DNA from 3 places in the Methylobacterium tardum genome. Region 2 is predicted to be linked to each of the others. Evidence: riboswitches for the same ligand, from Rfam matches in the RefSeq annotation. Region 2 holds a riboswitch; each other region holds the start of a gene.

What was found. Region 2 has a riboswitch for cobalamin ahead of M6G65_RS09705 (TonB-dependent receptor). Riboswitches for the same ligand answer to the same signal wherever they lie in the genome.
Positions count from the first base shown of each region.
Region 1: another riboswitch for cobalamin. It lies ahead of M6G65_RS32705 (CbtB domain-containing protein); the one in region 2 lies ahead of M6G65_RS09705 (TonB-dependent receptor).
Region 3: another riboswitch for cobalamin. It lies ahead of M6G65_RS12550 (TonB-dependent receptor); the one in region 2 lies ahead of M6G65_RS09705 (TonB-dependent receptor).

Region 1 is NZ_CP097484.1:6,802,058-6,807,229, forward strand. It holds gene cobN (cobaltochelatase subunit CobN) at 1-1,173, opposite strand, end outside; gene cobW (cobalamin biosynthesis protein CobW) at 1,244-2,278, opposite strand; partial or broken gene M6G65_RS32695 (DUF1636 family protein) at 2,388-2,675, opposite strand; gene M6G65_RS32700 (CbtA family protein) at 2,668-3,405, opposite strand; gene M6G65_RS32705 (CbtB domain-containing protein) at 3,422-3,604, opposite strand; cobalamin riboswitch at 3,639-3,833, opposite strand; gene M6G65_RS32710 (S10 family peptidase) at 3,909-5,172, opposite strand, start outside.
Region 2 is NZ_CP097484.1:2,068,005-2,073,176, forward strand. It holds gene M6G65_RS09695 (serine hydrolase domain-containing protein) at 1-14, opposite strand, end outside; gene M6G65_RS09700 (DMT family transporter) at 399-725, shown strand; gene M6G65_RS09705 (TonB-dependent receptor) at 781-2,937, opposite strand; cobalamin riboswitch at 3,045-3,242, opposite strand; gene M6G65_RS09710 (cell wall hydrolase) at 3,491-4,075, shown strand; gene M6G65_RS09715 (hypothetical protein) at 4,309-4,509, shown strand; gene M6G65_RS09720 (hypothetical protein) at 4,805-5,172, shown strand, end outside.
Region 3 is NZ_CP097484.1:2,647,186-2,652,357, reverse strand. It holds gene M6G65_RS12565 (alpha/beta fold hydrolase) at 1-70, shown strand, start outside; gene M6G65_RS12560 (RluA family pseudouridine synthase) at 37-1,416, opposite strand; gene M6G65_RS12555 (HigA family addiction module antitoxin) at 1,642-2,016, opposite strand; cobalamin riboswitch at 2,403-2,598, shown strand; gene M6G65_RS12550 (TonB-dependent receptor) at 2,876-5,062, shown strand; gene M6G65_RS12545 (PepSY domain-containing protein) at 5,056-5,172, shown strand, end outside.

The DNA of each region.
Region 1 (5,172 bases), 2.2 Mb from region 2:
ATAGTCGGACAGAACCAGGGCCACGCGTCGCTGCGAACGGGGCAGGGCGGCGAGGCGCAGCCAGCCGGCGGCGCGTTCGGCGAGCGCCGCGATGCCGGCGGTGTAGGGAACGGCCCGGCGTTCCGCGAAGCCCGCGACCTCCGGCGCCTCCTCCTTGAACGAGATCGGGAAGCCCGAGAGCCGTCCGTCGAATTCCGGCAGGGCCACCTGCATGGCGAGATCGGCCGCGCCCATGCCCCGCGCCGAGGCCTCCCAGGCTGCCCGCGACGCGCCGACCGTAAAGGCCTGGAGCACCGGACAATCGGCGTCGCCGAGCACGAAATCGAGGCCGTCCTCGCGGGCCGAGAAGGCCGTGGCGGCGATCACGAGATCGGGCCTGCGCGCCCGCACCGCCTCCGCGACCGCGGCAGCGGCGACCGGCTCCTTCAGGCTCGACACCGCCATCGGCAGCACGCCGATCCCGCGGGCGCGCAGGGCTTCGGCGAGCGCGACGAACGGCGCGGTGTCGCCGCCGAGCACGGCAGACCGATAGATCAGGAGCAGAGCCAGAGGCGTGCTCGGCGTCCGGGAACCCGCCAGCGGCACGGCGCTCGCGGCTGCCGCGACGGCTCGATCGAGGGGCAGCACGCCGCAGCCCGCGCACCAGGGAAAGCCGCGCGGCAGCGGCTCGGGCGGCTCCACCACCAGATCGGCGCCGGTGCGGGTGGCCAGCAGCCGCAGCATCCGGCGCAGGTTGTCAGGACCGCCGGCGCGGAAATAGCGATCGAGTCGCTCGGCGAGGTCCGAGTCCGTGGAGAAGGCCGCAAGCCGCGGGTCGGGCCGGTCGTCGCCCGGCAGCACCGCCAGTACGACGCCGTGCGCCCGCGCCGCCTCGGCGCAGCGCTCGACGCCGTAGCGCCAGTAATCCAGCCCTCCGAGGCAGCGGATCACCACCACCTTGGCGTGCGTCACCACGCGCTCGACGTAGAGGTCGACCGACAGGGGATGGCGCAGCTTGGCGAGCTTGGCGAGGCGCAGGCTCGGCAGACCGGGCTCGGCGGCGTGCGCCTGCCCGATCCCCGCGAGATCGCTGTCGGTGAAGGACAGGACGACGAGATCGCCGTGCTCCTGTCCGAGGTCCACCGCCGCCTCGCCCTCGCCGAGGGAGACGGTATCCATGCGCACAAGATGCATCGCGGCCCCTAGACCGTGACCGCGCGCGACCGCGCGCCGACGCGGGTCGTCAGGGCGCGCGCGGCCGCCCTCATCCCGCCAACGCCGCGGCGACCGCGTCCTGGTCGAAGCCCTTAAGGCCGATCACCACGAGCTTGCCGTCCCGGGCCTCGCCCGCCCGCCAGGGCCGGTCGAAATGGTGGGCGACCCGCCGGCCGACGCCCTGCACCACGAGGCGCATCGGCTTGCCCTCGACCTCGGCGAAGCCCTTGATCCGCAGGACGCCTTCGGCCTCTGCCGCCTTCTCGACGCGGGCCGCGAGATCGGCCGCCGTCACGGCCGGGCGGACCGGCAGCGCCACGGTCTCGAAATCGTCGTGGTCGTGATCCTCGCCCTCGCCATGGTGCGAGGGCCGCGAAGCCAGATCGTCCTCGGCCGCGGCGCCGAGGCCCAGCAGCACCAGGGGGTCGATGGCGCCGTTCGCGGTCTCCACCACCTTCACTGCGCGGGGCAGGTGCCCCTCGACCTCGCCGCGGACGCGGGCGCGGGTCGCGGCATCAATCAGGTCGGCCTTGTTGAGCACCACGAGATCGGCACAGAGGAGCTGATCCTCGAACACCTCCTCGAGCGGATTGTCGTGATCGACAGACTGGTCCGCCGCGCGCTGGGCGGCCAGGGCTTCCGGATCCTCCGCGAAGGCGCCGGCCGCGACCGCCGGCCCGTCGACCACCGCGACGACCCCATCGACCGTGACCCGCGAGCGGATCGCCGGCCACTGGAACGCCTGGACCAGGGGCTTCGGCAGGGCGAGGCCCGAGGTCTCGATCAGGATGTGCTCCGGCGGCTCGGCGCGGGACAGCAGCGTCTCCAGCGCCGGCACGAAATCATCCGCGACGGTGCAGCAGATGCAGCCGTTCGGCAGCTCGACGATGGAGTCCTCGGTGCAGCCCTCGACGCCGCAGGCGGCCAGGAACGACTTGTCGAAGCCGACATCGCCGAATTCGTTCACCAGGATGGCGAGGCGACGGCCTTTGGCGTTCTCCACCACGTGGCGGACCAGCGTGGTCTTCCCGGCACCGAGGAAGCCCGTGACAATGGTGCAGGGGATCTTGTTCACGAGGGTCATTCCGCGGCCTCCAGGGCGCCGGCGGTGCGCGGGCGGGGTTCGGGAAAAGGGGGATGCGGGCGATCACGCCCTTGCGGAACTCGGCCGGGCGCTCGCGCCAGGGCACGATGCCGTCCGGCGTCGCCGCGTAGGCCGCGAGCCCGGCGAGGATGGTCTCGGCGGAGGCCGCCGGATCCATGTCGCCGTACACATAGGTCCAGCGGTCGGCCGAGGCGACCGCCACCGTGCAGGGGCGCTTGCACACCGACAGGCACTCCACCGGCTCGACCCGCAGATCCGGGGCATCGCCGGCGCGGTCCCGCAGGGCCTCGAGCAGGCGCGCGCCGGCCCGGGGACCGTCCGGGTCGTCACCCTCGCGGCGGCAGGTGGTGCAGACGTACAGGACGGTCTCAGACACGGGCGGACCCCGCTGCCGCCTCGCGCGAGAAGGCCTGCCACGCCCAGCCGAGGCCGAGCCCGATCAGCATCCAGAACACGAAGCTGATCGCCAGCGAGCGGGCCGCGAACTGTGCGGCCAGTGCGGCGGGCAGCTCGGACGCGCCCTCCGGTGCCGGCGGCGCACCGACGGCGTGTGGCGCGACGATCAGGACGAGTCCGCCCAGGATCGCGATCAGCGAGCGCCGGATTCCGATCAGGTACAGGCCCATCCCGGTGGCGGCGGCGGTCATCACCCACCAGAGCTGCCGTGCGGCGAGCGGCGCGGCCTCGCTGCCGGGCAGTTCCGGCGGCAGGCCGAGACCCGGGGCGAGGGCGACGCTGGCGAAACCCGCCACCGCGAAGGCGAGGCCGACCTGCGGCGTCGGATCGCGCCCGCAGGCGAGCATCACGGCGCCGAGCAGCAGGGCGTAGCCCACGCCGCCGACCAGGGTCGCGAGTGCGGTGAACGCCATGCGCGGGAGGCCTTCGCCAGGCTGCCATTCCGGCGCTGCGTCGGGCGCGGCATGGTCGTGCCCGGCATGCGCCAGCACGATCGGCAGGCCGATCTTCGCCTGATGCGTCGGTTCCTTGCGCTCGTAGCGCTCGGCCGCCACGATCAGCGGCGAGGTCAGCGTGAGCTCGAGCCCCGTCACGACCGCAGCCGCGAGGAAGCCGGCGGCGAGCGCCGCCGACAGAAGCCGGATGATCATCCCTGCGATGCAGGCGTCAGTGGCAGGGGAAGTTCTGGGTGTGCCGGAAGTCGTGCGCCGCGTTGTGGAGCGCGATCGCCGGCGAGAAGCCCGCCATGAACAGGAGGCCGAGGCCCAGGAAGGCCGCGAGCGCGACGGCAACCGAACGCTCGGACGAGCGGGTGCCGGCGGCGACGGGGGCGAGGGTCGAGGTGGTCATCAATGTGTCTCCAGCCGCCCCACCGGCGGCATTCCGGGATCCTGGCGTGACGGCAGGTCTCCTGGCTCGCAGCTCTGCGCGCCTGCCGCCTTCCCGGATCGCTCCGGTGGCGCTCTGGCAGGCGCTCGCCGCTCACAGTTGCGGGGGCAGCCGCGGAGTCGAGGCTCGCGCCCCTCACCGCATTCCCTTTTCACCCCGTCGCCGGGGCACCGTCACACAGCCGTTGTAGACGCATGGCGGCTTGCGCACAACGGAGTGGCGGGCGGTAAGATCCGGATTATCCAGAGCGCGCGCCACTCGTCGCTCAGGGCGTATCCTTGAGGCGCTCCGCGGGCGCTCCCGCCGGTGCCGGTCCGGCGTCGCGCGCCTTCATGGCATCCGCATAGAGCCGCTCCACATCCGCCTTAAACGCGGCGCGGGAGTCGGGCCGCGAGTAGAACATGTGGCCGCCGGGATAGACCGCGAGGCCGACGCGGCCGGCGCCGTAGGCCGGGACCTGCGCGAGCAGGAGCTTCGAGGCGTAGTAGGGCGTCACGAGATCCGTGAAGCCGTGCGCCACCAGCACTCGCAGGCGGCCATCGAGCGCCAGGGTGCTCTTGAGGTTCGACAGCACCTCGGGCGCCTGCCGGCCCGACCCCCAGCTCCAGCCGCGGTTCACCGCATTGTTCAGGAGTTCGTAGCGCATATTGGGCACGGGCCACTTCAGCGTGCGCGCGTAAAGGTCGAGCATTGCGCTGGTCAGCGGCGCCTGCAGCGCGGTCAGCTGCGGGTCGCCGAAGCTCGACTGGGCCGCATCCGGATTGGGGTCCCAGCCGGTGATGCCGGTATCGTAGGCGCTGGTCACGCGACCCTCGGCACGGTCGATCTCGCGCTGGACGCTGCGGGTCGACAGGCGCGCGGCCTGCGCCCGCACCAGGGCGGCATCGAGCCCGACCAGGGGTGCGACCCGCTCGGTCATGCGTGCCACGGCGGCCGCGTCGCTTGGCCCCTTGAGCAGATCCGCCAGATAGGGGCCCGAGGCGTACGACTCGGCCTCCTTCAGGAGCGCCGGGGTCGGGACCGTGCCGGACCGCTCCAGGGCGCCGGCCGCCAGGGAGGGCAGCTTCAGGACGTAGCCCCAGGGGTTGGCACGCGGCGTTTCCAGCCACGCAAAGTCCAGAACCGGCGAGAGCAGCACCATTCCGGACAGGCCGACCCCGATATCGTCCTGAAGCTTCTCGGTGATGAGCGGCCCGCGGAAACCGCCGTAGCTCTCGCCGACGTAGAATTTCGGGCTCGCCATCCGGTCGTTGACGCGCAGGTAACGCGCGATGACCGCCGCCAGGGTCGAGGCGTCGGAATCGATGTTCCAATAGGCCTTGCCGTTGCCGTCCGCCGCGCGGCTGTAGCCGGTGCCGACCGGATCGATGAAGACCAGATCGGTGAAGCCGAGCCACGTCCCGTCATTGGGCGTGAGCGCCACAGGCTGCGAGGGGCTGATGCTGTCGCCGCCCGTGGGAAGTCGCCAGGGTCCGATCGCCCCGATGTTGAGATAGGCGGACGCCGCGCCCGGGCCGCCATTCACCGCG
Region 2 (5,172 bases):
GGGGACGCGGTCATGCTCGATCTGTGCTGCTCTGAAACGTCGCTGTCGTGGGGCCGCCCAGGCGGCAGCGCGCGACCAAGATGATCAGCACGATGATCAGGAGGCCTTAACGAAAGCCTCAAACCGGCCCTGGGTCGGCCGGGGCCGCGGGCGCGGCGGGAGCCTCCGTCAGTCCTCGGTCACCCGGAGAGATAGGGAGCGGCGCCGGTTCTGAAATGTTCATGGATTCTGTGGCGATGTGATCGGCGACGACTGTCGATGGTCTGCGGCCGATCCGGCGCAGGCTCGGACCGCGGTCGCCACGCGTCGTCTGCGCGGGCACCCGTTTCGAACCCGGTCCCGACACGCCCCGACCGCCCGGTCCGCGAAGCCCGCCCAGCCCGAAAGTTCTCCGTCCCATGAATCCGTACCTGATCCTCGGGCTCGCCATCGGCGCGGAGGTCACCGCCACCTTGGCGCTGAAGGCGGCCGACGGCCTGACGCGGCCGGGGCCGACGCTGATCGTGGCGGTCGGGTACGGCACCGCCCTGTGGCTGATGTCGACCAGCATGGACATGCTGCCGATCGGCGTCGTCTACGCGATCTGGTCCGGCGTCGGCATGATCGGTGCGGCGCTCGGCGGCGCGTGGCTCTATGGCGAGGCGATCAGCCCGACGATGCTGGCGGGCATCGCGGTGATCGCCGTGGGCGTCACCATCCTGGCCGCCGGCCAGGGCCAGCACTGACGCCGCGCGCCCCGTCAGAGCCCGTGCGGCCGGGCTCGTCGCGGCCAGACGGGCCTCAAAAGCGGCCCGCGATGGTCAGGCGCACGGCCGTGGGCTCCACCGGGTGGAATACCCGGTCGATCAGCCCCTCGGCGGCCTCGCCGGGCAGCCGCGAGACATACGCGTAGGTGATCTGGTCGGACTTGCTGTTGGTCAGGTTCAGCACGTCCAGCGAGACGCTGACGCCGTTGGCGAAGGCGTAGCCGATCCGGCCGTTGAAGAGCGCGGTCGCCCGCGAGCGGATCGAATTGTCCTCGATCAGCGGCCGCGGCCCGAAATAGCGCAACCGCAACGATCCGAACCAGCCGAGCGGCTCGCCGAACGTGACGCCGGCCGACGCGACGGTGGTGGGCGCCTCCGGGACCCGGTTGCCCACCGGGTCGTAACTGGTGAACCGGGCATTGGTGATCGTCAGATCGCCCTCCAGCGAGAGCCAGGGCGTCACCGCGTAGCGGTTCGTCCACTCGACCCCGAAGCGCCGGGTCGGACGGCTCGGCTCCGTGGTGCCGGTATCGCCCTGGAAGATGTTCTCGGACGCGAAGTCGAGCCGGAACAGGGCGAGGCTCGTCTCAAGCCCACTGAGCGAGCGGTTGCGCAGGCCCACCTCGTAGCCCGTGGAGGGCACCAGGAACGGCGAGCGGGTGATGGTGAACAGGGGGCTTGCGGGATCCACCGTGGCGGTGACGCCGCGCGCGTCGTTCGAGTGGAAGCCGCCGCCGTAATTCACGTAGAACTCGGTGTCGAACCAGGGACCGAGCACGAGCCCGAGCTTCGGGTTGACAATCCCGTCGGTCGCCTTGCCGGAATTGGCGGGCGTGTACGAGCGGACATCGGCGTAGTAGCCGTCGGCGCGCACGCCCACGCTCGTGCGCAGCCACTCGGTCCAGCGCACCCGCGTGTCCAGGTAGAGCGCGCCGCTCGACTCGAGCACCCGGTCGTCGAGCACCGTCGAACGGTACTGCCGGAGGGTGGTGTTGAACAGGCCGACCCGGATCGAGTCGGTGCGGGTCTGCGCGCCGATCTCGACCTCCAGCGGCCGTCCGAACAGGTCGCCCTGGAAGATGTGCCGCACCTCGCCGCCGCCGAGGATGCGCTGGTCGCGCTGGTGGAACTGGTCGCCGCCGACGGGATCGTTGAGGACATAGGTGAAGTCGTTGAACAGGTTCATCTGATAGCGGATCACGTAGGCCGAGGCCCGCGTCACGCCGGTCTCGTCCGTCGCGCTGAACCGTCCCGAGAGCGAGAAGCGTCCGCTGTCGCCGCCATCCGTGGGATTGAGCGTGCCGTAGCGGCCGATCAGCCCCTCCCCCACGGCGCGCTCCGGGATCTGGTTGGTGGCGGTCCAGCGGGCCGCGTAGGCCATGCCGGTAATCGAGAACCCGTCCAGCGCCGTGCCCTGGCTGTAGCGGGCCACCCCGTTGATCTTGCGTAGCGCGTCCGGAACCACCCACGGCCCATCGTAGACCTGGGCTTCGCCTGCCAGGAGGAGGTTGCCCTCGCCGAGCGGCACGGTCGTGATCGACAGGGCCCGCTTGTAGCCGAACGAGCCGATCGAGGTCAGGGCGAGGTTCTTGGCGGTCGTGTCGAGATAGTCGATCCGCACCGAGCCCGCCGAGGCGAAGTCGCCGTCGCGCACGAAGTACGGCCCCTTGTGGAACGCGACTGCGCCGACAAGCTCCGGGATCAGGAAGTTGAGGTCGGCGTAGCCCTGCCCGTGGGCGTGAGTGCGCATGTTCACCGGCATGCCGTCGACGCTGATGGCGATGTCGGTCCCGTGGTCGAGGTTGAAGCCGCGCAGGAAGTACTGGTTGGCCTTCCCCTCCCCGGAATGTTGGGTGACGATCAGGCCCGGCACCGCCTCCAGCACCTCGCCGGGGCGCGTCACCGGCCGGCTGTTGAGTTGCGCGCCCGTGATCACGCCGGCACTGGCCGAGTCCACGGTGAGCAGCGGGCCGCCGATCCCGGTCGTGCCGCCGACATACCCGGCACTCGCCGACAAGCCGATCCGCGTGGGGGTCGTCGGCTCGGCGGTCACCGAGATTTCTTCGAGCTGCGTCTCGCCGCCGGAGACGGGGCCGGACCGGTCCTGGGCGGAGGCGGCGGACGTCAGGGCTGCCAAGGCTGCCAAGGCTGCAAGGACTGGAAGCGCGGAGCGCACGGGCGGACGGGACACGGGACCTCGGGCGGCGGCAGTGGCACGTCACCGCGAACGAGGCCGTGCCGGCCGCTTCCGCGACCGTCTCCGGCATCCTCCGGGACACCCCGCCCGGCGGACCTCGCGTGTGACCACGACAGACGGCAGGTCTCCTGGCTCGCGGGTCGCCGCCCTCACGTCGTCTTCCCGGGCGAGGCCGCCCAGTGACGTGGTGACGCGAAGGCTCACCGCTTACAGTTGCGGGGGCAGCCGCGGCTTTGGGTCGAACCCGCACCGCATTCCCTTTTGATCCCCGAGGGGGAACCGTCGCGGGCACCATGGGTCGGGCGCCCGAAGCAGGTCAACAGGCCGGCCCCGGTTCACGCGCGCTGTGGCCTGCGCACGACACCGCCGTGCCCGCGCCTCCTGCCCGACCGGGCCGGGGGCCTGAGCCGTCAGGTGGCCGTCGCCACATCATCGCCGTGAACGTGCAGTCAAGCTTGGTCGACGCCAGGTTGCTGAGAGGCGCCGGCCCGAACAGGGCGGCGGCCGCGTGGCGGAACGAGGCTGAAGGAGCACGGAGCGCAGATGCATGCAGGGTAGCGAGAGGACGAAGATTGCTCCTGTCCTGGGTGTCATCGCGATGACCTGCACCCTGGGCGCCTGCAATACTGGCGCGCCGGTGCTCACGACAGGGTCGATTCCGGGCCACAAGCCGCCGATGGTCGTCAGCGATGCCGAGCGCGATTGTCTCGGTCGGGCCATGTATTTCGAGTCGAACCGCAGCGACGGGGATGGGCTGATCGCCGTCGGTACCGTTGTCATGAACCGGCTTGAGAACGCGATCTTCCCGGGCGGCATCTGCGCCGTGGTCGGCCAGCCGGGACAGTTCGCTCCGGGCGTCCTGACCAAGCCGATGCAGGACAAGGACCTCCAGAAGGTCGCCGATGCGGCTGACGCCGTCCTGGCAGGCGAGCGGCACCCGAAGGTCGGGAAGGCGATGTACTTCCACACCGCGGGGCGGCACTTCCCCTACAATAACATGCATTACGTGGCTGTCGCCGGCGGCAACGCCTTCTATGAGAAGCGCGATTCACGATCGGCCCAGCGCGAGAAGGCGCAATTGCCGGCCTCCGTCTCGACCTATGCGGCTGCACCGGGAGCGCCCGCGCCGTAGAGCCGGGCGCGCGGCAGCGAGACGTCGTGCGCGCGGGTCGACAGCATCTCTCCGGTCCGGCGTCTCCGGGACGTCCGGCCCGGGCCCATTGGAGCCTGCAGCCGGACACGAGCCTCGCCCGCCGAGGAGATCCGGATCGACGCGCGAGGCAGAGCACTTTCCGAGGCCGCGATCGAACTCAAGCCTAGCCTTTAGGTTGTATGCTCGCATTCAACTGAGCGACCCCCGCCGCCATGTCCAACGAGGATGGTTTTGACCGCATGGCGCGCGCGGCCATCCGAGCGCATCGGCTGATGGCCCTGTACGGCACGCCGATGATGCAGCACCTGTCGCGCTTGCTGCTGCTGGAGATCGGCCGGGAGATTGCGGCGAGACGCGAGGCGGGCGCCGCCAATGACAATCCGGAAACGTCCGATGACGCGGCCAACGACTGACGGCTCGGAAGCGGTCCGGCCCCTGGGCCGTCTCACGATGACCGAGACGCCTGAATCGTGACGTCTTCCGCCGCGTAGAGGCATATCAGATCCATGACCTGCGGCCAGCCGCAGCACTGTAGGGCCGAATTCCGCTCCGGCGCCTCGTTCGATCGGAAATCACCGACGGGAAGAGATCGAATGCAGCGCCATATCTGTTGATCGAGGATTCTACTCGGGCCTGCGGCATTTACACCCGCGTACAGCAGCCTAGCTTGTCGGTAGAAACTACCCACGAATCATGGGCACCCCACCGATGATCGCCAAACGGGTAGCGCTCGCTGGCGCGCTCCTCCTGCTGAGCATCACGCCGTCGGCCTCTCAGTTGCGCCGCCCACTGACCTGTACGGAGGACGTGTCGGTCGGCCTGGATATGGCAGGCGCGGCGGAGGGCGCGAAGGCGCCGCGCAAGCCCCGAACGTTCTCCCTCGTCTCCAGTGGCGGACTGCTGACCGTGATCTCCGCTGGCCGCTCCGATTATTACGAGTGCCAACCCGCATCCCCGCGGTTGAATGAGCGCACGCCGCGCAATGCGATCAAGTGCCAGAACGGTGTTTACTTCTTGTTGATTGATTTGAACAAGTTAAATTTCGTCGAGGCGCAGCTGAATCCAGAGGATCGCAA
Region 3 (5,172 bases), 580 kb from region 2:
CGCCCTCGCCGCTGCGATCGTGCCGTGGCTCCTGGCTCAGGCCTCCGGCGCCTCGACGATCGGGTCGTAGCGGGCGGCGTCGAAGCCGAGCAGGTTCCAGCTCTGGGCCATGTGGGGCGGCAGCGGCGCGCTCACGTCCACCGGCTTGCCGGTCCGCGGGTGCGGGATCACGATCCGGCGGGCGAGCAGGTGGAGCCGGTTCTGGATGCCGCCCGGCAGCTCCCAGTTCTCCACGGAGAAGTATTTCGGATCCCCGACGATCGGGTGGCCGATATGGGCTGCGTGGGCGCGCAGCTGGTGCGTGCGGCCGGTGACCGGCTTGAACGACAGCCAGGACAGCTTCTGAGCGGCCTGATCGACCATCGCGTAGTAGGTCAGGGCGTGGCTCGCGCCCTCGTCGCCGTGCTTAGCGACGCGCATGCGCGCATCGGCGTCGGTGGGCTCTTCCTTGGCGAGATAGGTCGAGACGCGGCCCTGCCGTACCCGCGGCACGCCGGCGGTGAGCGCCCAGTAGATCTTCCGCGCCGCCCGGGAGCGGAAGCTCTTGGCCAGCGTCGCGGCGGCGAGCCGGGTCTTGGCGATGATCAGGCAGCCGGCCGTGTCCTTGTCGAGCCGATGGACGAGGCGGGGCTTCTGCCCGTCCGGGCCGGTCAGCGCGGCGAGCAGGCCGTCGACGTGGCGGACCGTGCCGGATCCGCCCTGGACCGCGAGGCCGAAGGGCTTGTTGAGGATCATCATGTCAGCGTCCTCGTAGAGGATCAGCGACCGGATGAATTCGGCGTCGTCTTGCTCGCGGGCGGCGTTGCGCGGGCGCTCGGAGGGCTGGTCGAGGCGCAGCGGCGGCACGCGCACGCTCATCCCCGGCTCCAGCCGGTCGTTGGGCTTGGCGCGCTTGCCGTCGACCCGCAGCTCGCCCTTGCGGACGATGCTCTGAACCCGAGTAAAGGGGAGGAGCGGGAAGCGAGCGGTGAGAAACCGGTCGATGCGCATGCCGGCTTCGTCCGGCTCGACCGTCAGCGTCTGCACGCCGGAGGCGAGGGTCGCGGAAGCGGCGGCGCGCTGCTCGCGGCGGGTCGGGCCGGGGGTGGGGGCTGGAGCGGGTCCTTCGTGCCGCTTCGGCGCAGGTCTCGGCCCGGGCTTGGCGCTCGGCGCACCGCGCCCGGCCGGCGCCGTGTGGCGTGCCTGCGCACCCTCCGCGGCAGCACGGGGTTTTGGAGCCCGGGCAGGCGCGGCGGGTGCCGCACCGCCCCAGGGATCGCGCGCGCCGGCATCGTCGCCGCGGTTGCGGGCGGCGCGCTCGGCAGCGTCGCGGGCGCTGGTGCGCGGGCCGGTGCGGGCGCGGCCGCCCGATTGAACCTTGCCGGCCTGTGGCTTACGCCCCTTCGGGCCGCCGCTTCTGGGAGGTCGTGTGTTCATGATTCCGCCGGCACCCGTCACTGCCTCGGACGGGACGTCCGGGCGCATAGGCCGCGGCGTCGCGGACGTCGGGACCGATGGGGTTGCCCGGCTGTAGCATCGCCCCGGCGCAGCGGCAAAGGCGGAGGGAGGGACCGGGGCGGCCTGAATAAACCGGTCACGTCCGTCCGCGCCGAAAATGCGCCGATTCCGGCGGAGTCTCTGCGCCGAGGGCCGGGATGAGCCTCAGCCGAACACGTGCCCGCGTCGGATGATCGTCGGGGGCGGAGCGCTCGTTTCCTGAGCCTCCGATGCAACCAAGTGGGACCTCGCCTTGGCGGCGAGTTCGCTCTGGAGGTTCTGACAGCGCTTGCGCATGTCGGCGATGTCGAACTGGGTCTGCATCTCCATCAAGGTCTCCATTTCGACCCCGAACACCGCCTCGATCCGCAGAGCCAATTCCGGAGACAACACGGCCTCCTCATTGAGGAAATCGAACAGCGTTTGACGCGGCACATCAAGCAATCCGGCTGCGTCCATAACGGTCAAGTTGCGCGGCTCGACGATATTCCGCCGCACATACCCACCCGGGTGGCCAGGATTTTCCAATCTATAGCTCATCTCTATCGGCCCTCCTTTACTGGTCCCCGCTCGAAAGCGCTACCGATCTGCTCTGGTCCGAGACCTGTGTTCGGATGATCCCGATGCTTCCGTCGGCACGACACGCGTTCAGTACGCAGCAGCACGTAAAAAAGTTCCAAGATCATCCCGCGCGATCGAACGACTAAATTTTTAATTTGAAATGAACAAATACTCGATATGCCGCTCGTATTTGGGATAGATTGTCATTATAGACATAGTTTTACTATCAATAGGCGACTCTTCACCCTCGCGCGCCCCGCGGGCACCAAGCCCGCCATCGCCGTCTGATCTGCCCCGATGAGAATCGACGGGGGTTCTCAGACCACGCCACCACCTCGTTCGGCTTGACGCGGACGAACCATAAGGCCAAGCTTATTGGCGACGGTTCCCTTCGGGGATCAAAAGGGAACGCGGTGAGGGGCTCGCCCCGAGGCCGCGGCTGTCCCCGCAACTGTAAGCGGCGAGCCCTTCACCACCACGTCACTGGGTCGCTGGCCCGGGAAGACGGTGCGAGGGCGGCGACCCGCGAGCCAGGAGACCTGCCGTCAGCCGTGGTCACACGCGAAACGCGCTGGGCGGGGTTGTCCTGGCGGGTGTCGAGACGCCCGTGCATCCGCGCGGTCGGCGAGACCTCGTTCGCGGTGACGTGCCACAGCAAGCGCGCCCGCGACACCGCTCCCGATGCCCGTCCTCACCGTATCGATCATTGTCGCGGCCGCCGCGCGCACCCACGCGCCTGTGGCCGCCGAGCTTCCGATGCGGCCGAGCAATTGTAATGTTATTACAATGCTTGTAGGACGAGCCGGCTGGCCCGCGCCGCGCACGGACCTCCTCTGCCATGTCACCTACGAACAATCGCCCAAGATCGGGCGGGCCCGCACCGCTCTGCGGCGTGCTCGTCGCGCTCCTCGCGAGCCCGGCCGCCGCGCAGGAAACCGTTGCCCTCGACCAGCTCTCGGTTGAGGGGGAGGGTGGCGGCTCGGACCGTGCCGTCCCGAACAGCCTCAACCTGCGCATCCGTGACCGGACCGCGAGCCGGATCGGCCTGACGCCCCTGGAGACGCCGGCCAGCCTCGACATCGTGTCGGGCGAGACCGCGCGGCTGCGCGGCCAGGACACGATCGCCGAGGCCGTGACCCAGGACGCCACCGGCATCACCACGATCGCCGCCCCCGGCAATGGCAACGGCGCGTTCACGTCCCGCGGCTTCGCCGGCCCGAACTCGATCCAGCAGCTCTACGACGGCACGCGCTTCTACGTGGGCGCCAACACCGTAACCTTCCCGTTCGATACTTGGAACGTCGAGCGGATCGAGGTGCTGCGCGGGCCGTCCTCGGTGCTCTACGGCGACGGCGCCATTGGCGGCGTCATCAACGTTGTGCCCAAGAAGCCGGTCTTCGTGCCGATCAACGCCGCGCGCGCGGTGGTGGGCACCGACGGCGTCGCGCGCCTCGCCCTCGATTCCGGCGGCGCGCTTGGCCAAGCGGAGTTCGGCGACACCTTCGCGTACCGCCTCAACGTCAGCGGCAACCGCGCCGACGGCTGGATCCGCCCCGAGGGCGATTTCCGCAACCTCGCGGTCTCGGCTGCCCTGCTGTTCCAGCCGAGCCCGGACCTGACGTTCACGCTGAGCCACGATCTCGGCTACCAGGAGCCGGCCCGCTATTGGGGCACGCCGCTGGTCGAAGGGCGGATCCCGGACCTGATCCGGTTCAACAACTACAACGTCCGCGACGCGAAGATCACCTGGGCCGACAACTGGACCCAGTTCAAGACCGAGTGGTCGCCCTCGGCCGACATCACGGTGCGCAACACCGCCTACCGGCTCACCAGCCGTCGCCACTGGCTCGACGTCGAGCAGTATTCCTACAATCGCGGCACCGGGCTGGTGGACCGGGGCGACTATCTCGAGATCTACCACAGCCAGGAGCAGGTCGGGGACCGGCTCAACGCGACGTTCCGGGGCAACCTCTTCGGCTTCGCCAACCAGTTCGTCGCCGGGTTCGACGTGAACCACATCGACTTCCGGCACACCAACAATTTCTATTTCGACGCTCCGACAACCAGCGTACCGCTCACCGGCTACGATCCGGGCTTCTTCCCGCAGAACGGCCGGGCGCGTCCGGCCTATGCCACCCAGACGAGCCAGGCCTCGGTCTTCGCCGAGGACCGGGTGATCCTGTCGGAGAAGCTGTCGTTCCTCACGGGCGTGCGCCTCGACGTGCCGACGCTGCACCGGGAGGATCTGCAGACGGGCTCGCGCTTCGAGAAGACCTACCGGGCGTTGGGATACCGGTTCGGCCTCGTCTACAATCCGACGCCGGACAGCGCGCTCTACGCCCAGTACAGCTTCGCCACCGACCCGGTGAACAGCCTGATCACTCTGTCGCAGTCGCTCGCGGGGTTCCAGCTCGCCACCGGCACGCAGGTCGAGGTCGGCGCCAAGGGGCTCGCACTCGACGGCGCGCTGGAATGGACCGTTGCCGGCTACCGCATCGTCAAGGACAACCTGATCTCGGCCGTGCCAGGGCAGCCGACCCTCTCGACGCAGGTCGGCCAGCAATCGTCGCACGGGTTCGAGCTGGCGCTGGGCTGGCATTTCGCGCCGGGCTGGCGGCTCGACGGCAACCTCGCGCTCCTGCACGCGCAGTATGACAAGTTCGATCAGTCGGTGAACGGTGCCACAATCTCGTATGCCGGCAATCAGCCGATTGATGTGCCCGAACGGGTGGCCAACCTCTGGCTGACCTGGGACGTTGCGCGCGACTGGACCGCCCGTGTCGGACTCCAGAACGTCGGCCAGGTCTACAGCGACTTCGGCAACACGGCGCGGCGCCCGGCCTACAACCTCGTCAACCTCGTCCTCGACCATCAGGTCACGGCGGAATCCCGCTTGTCCCTGCGGGTCTACAACCTGTTCGACAAGGTCTACGCGATCAGCGGCAACGCCGTGAACGGGGCCGGCACCAACTGGCTGCTCGGGCGGCCGCGCTCGGTCGAGGTCGCCTACACGGTGACGTGGTGAAGCTATCGCGGCGGCTCGGGAAGGCGGGCCGGCGCTTCCTGCTGCTGTTCCATCGCTGGTCCGGGATCGCCCTGGGGCTGCTCTTCACCGTATGGATCGGCTCCGGGCTG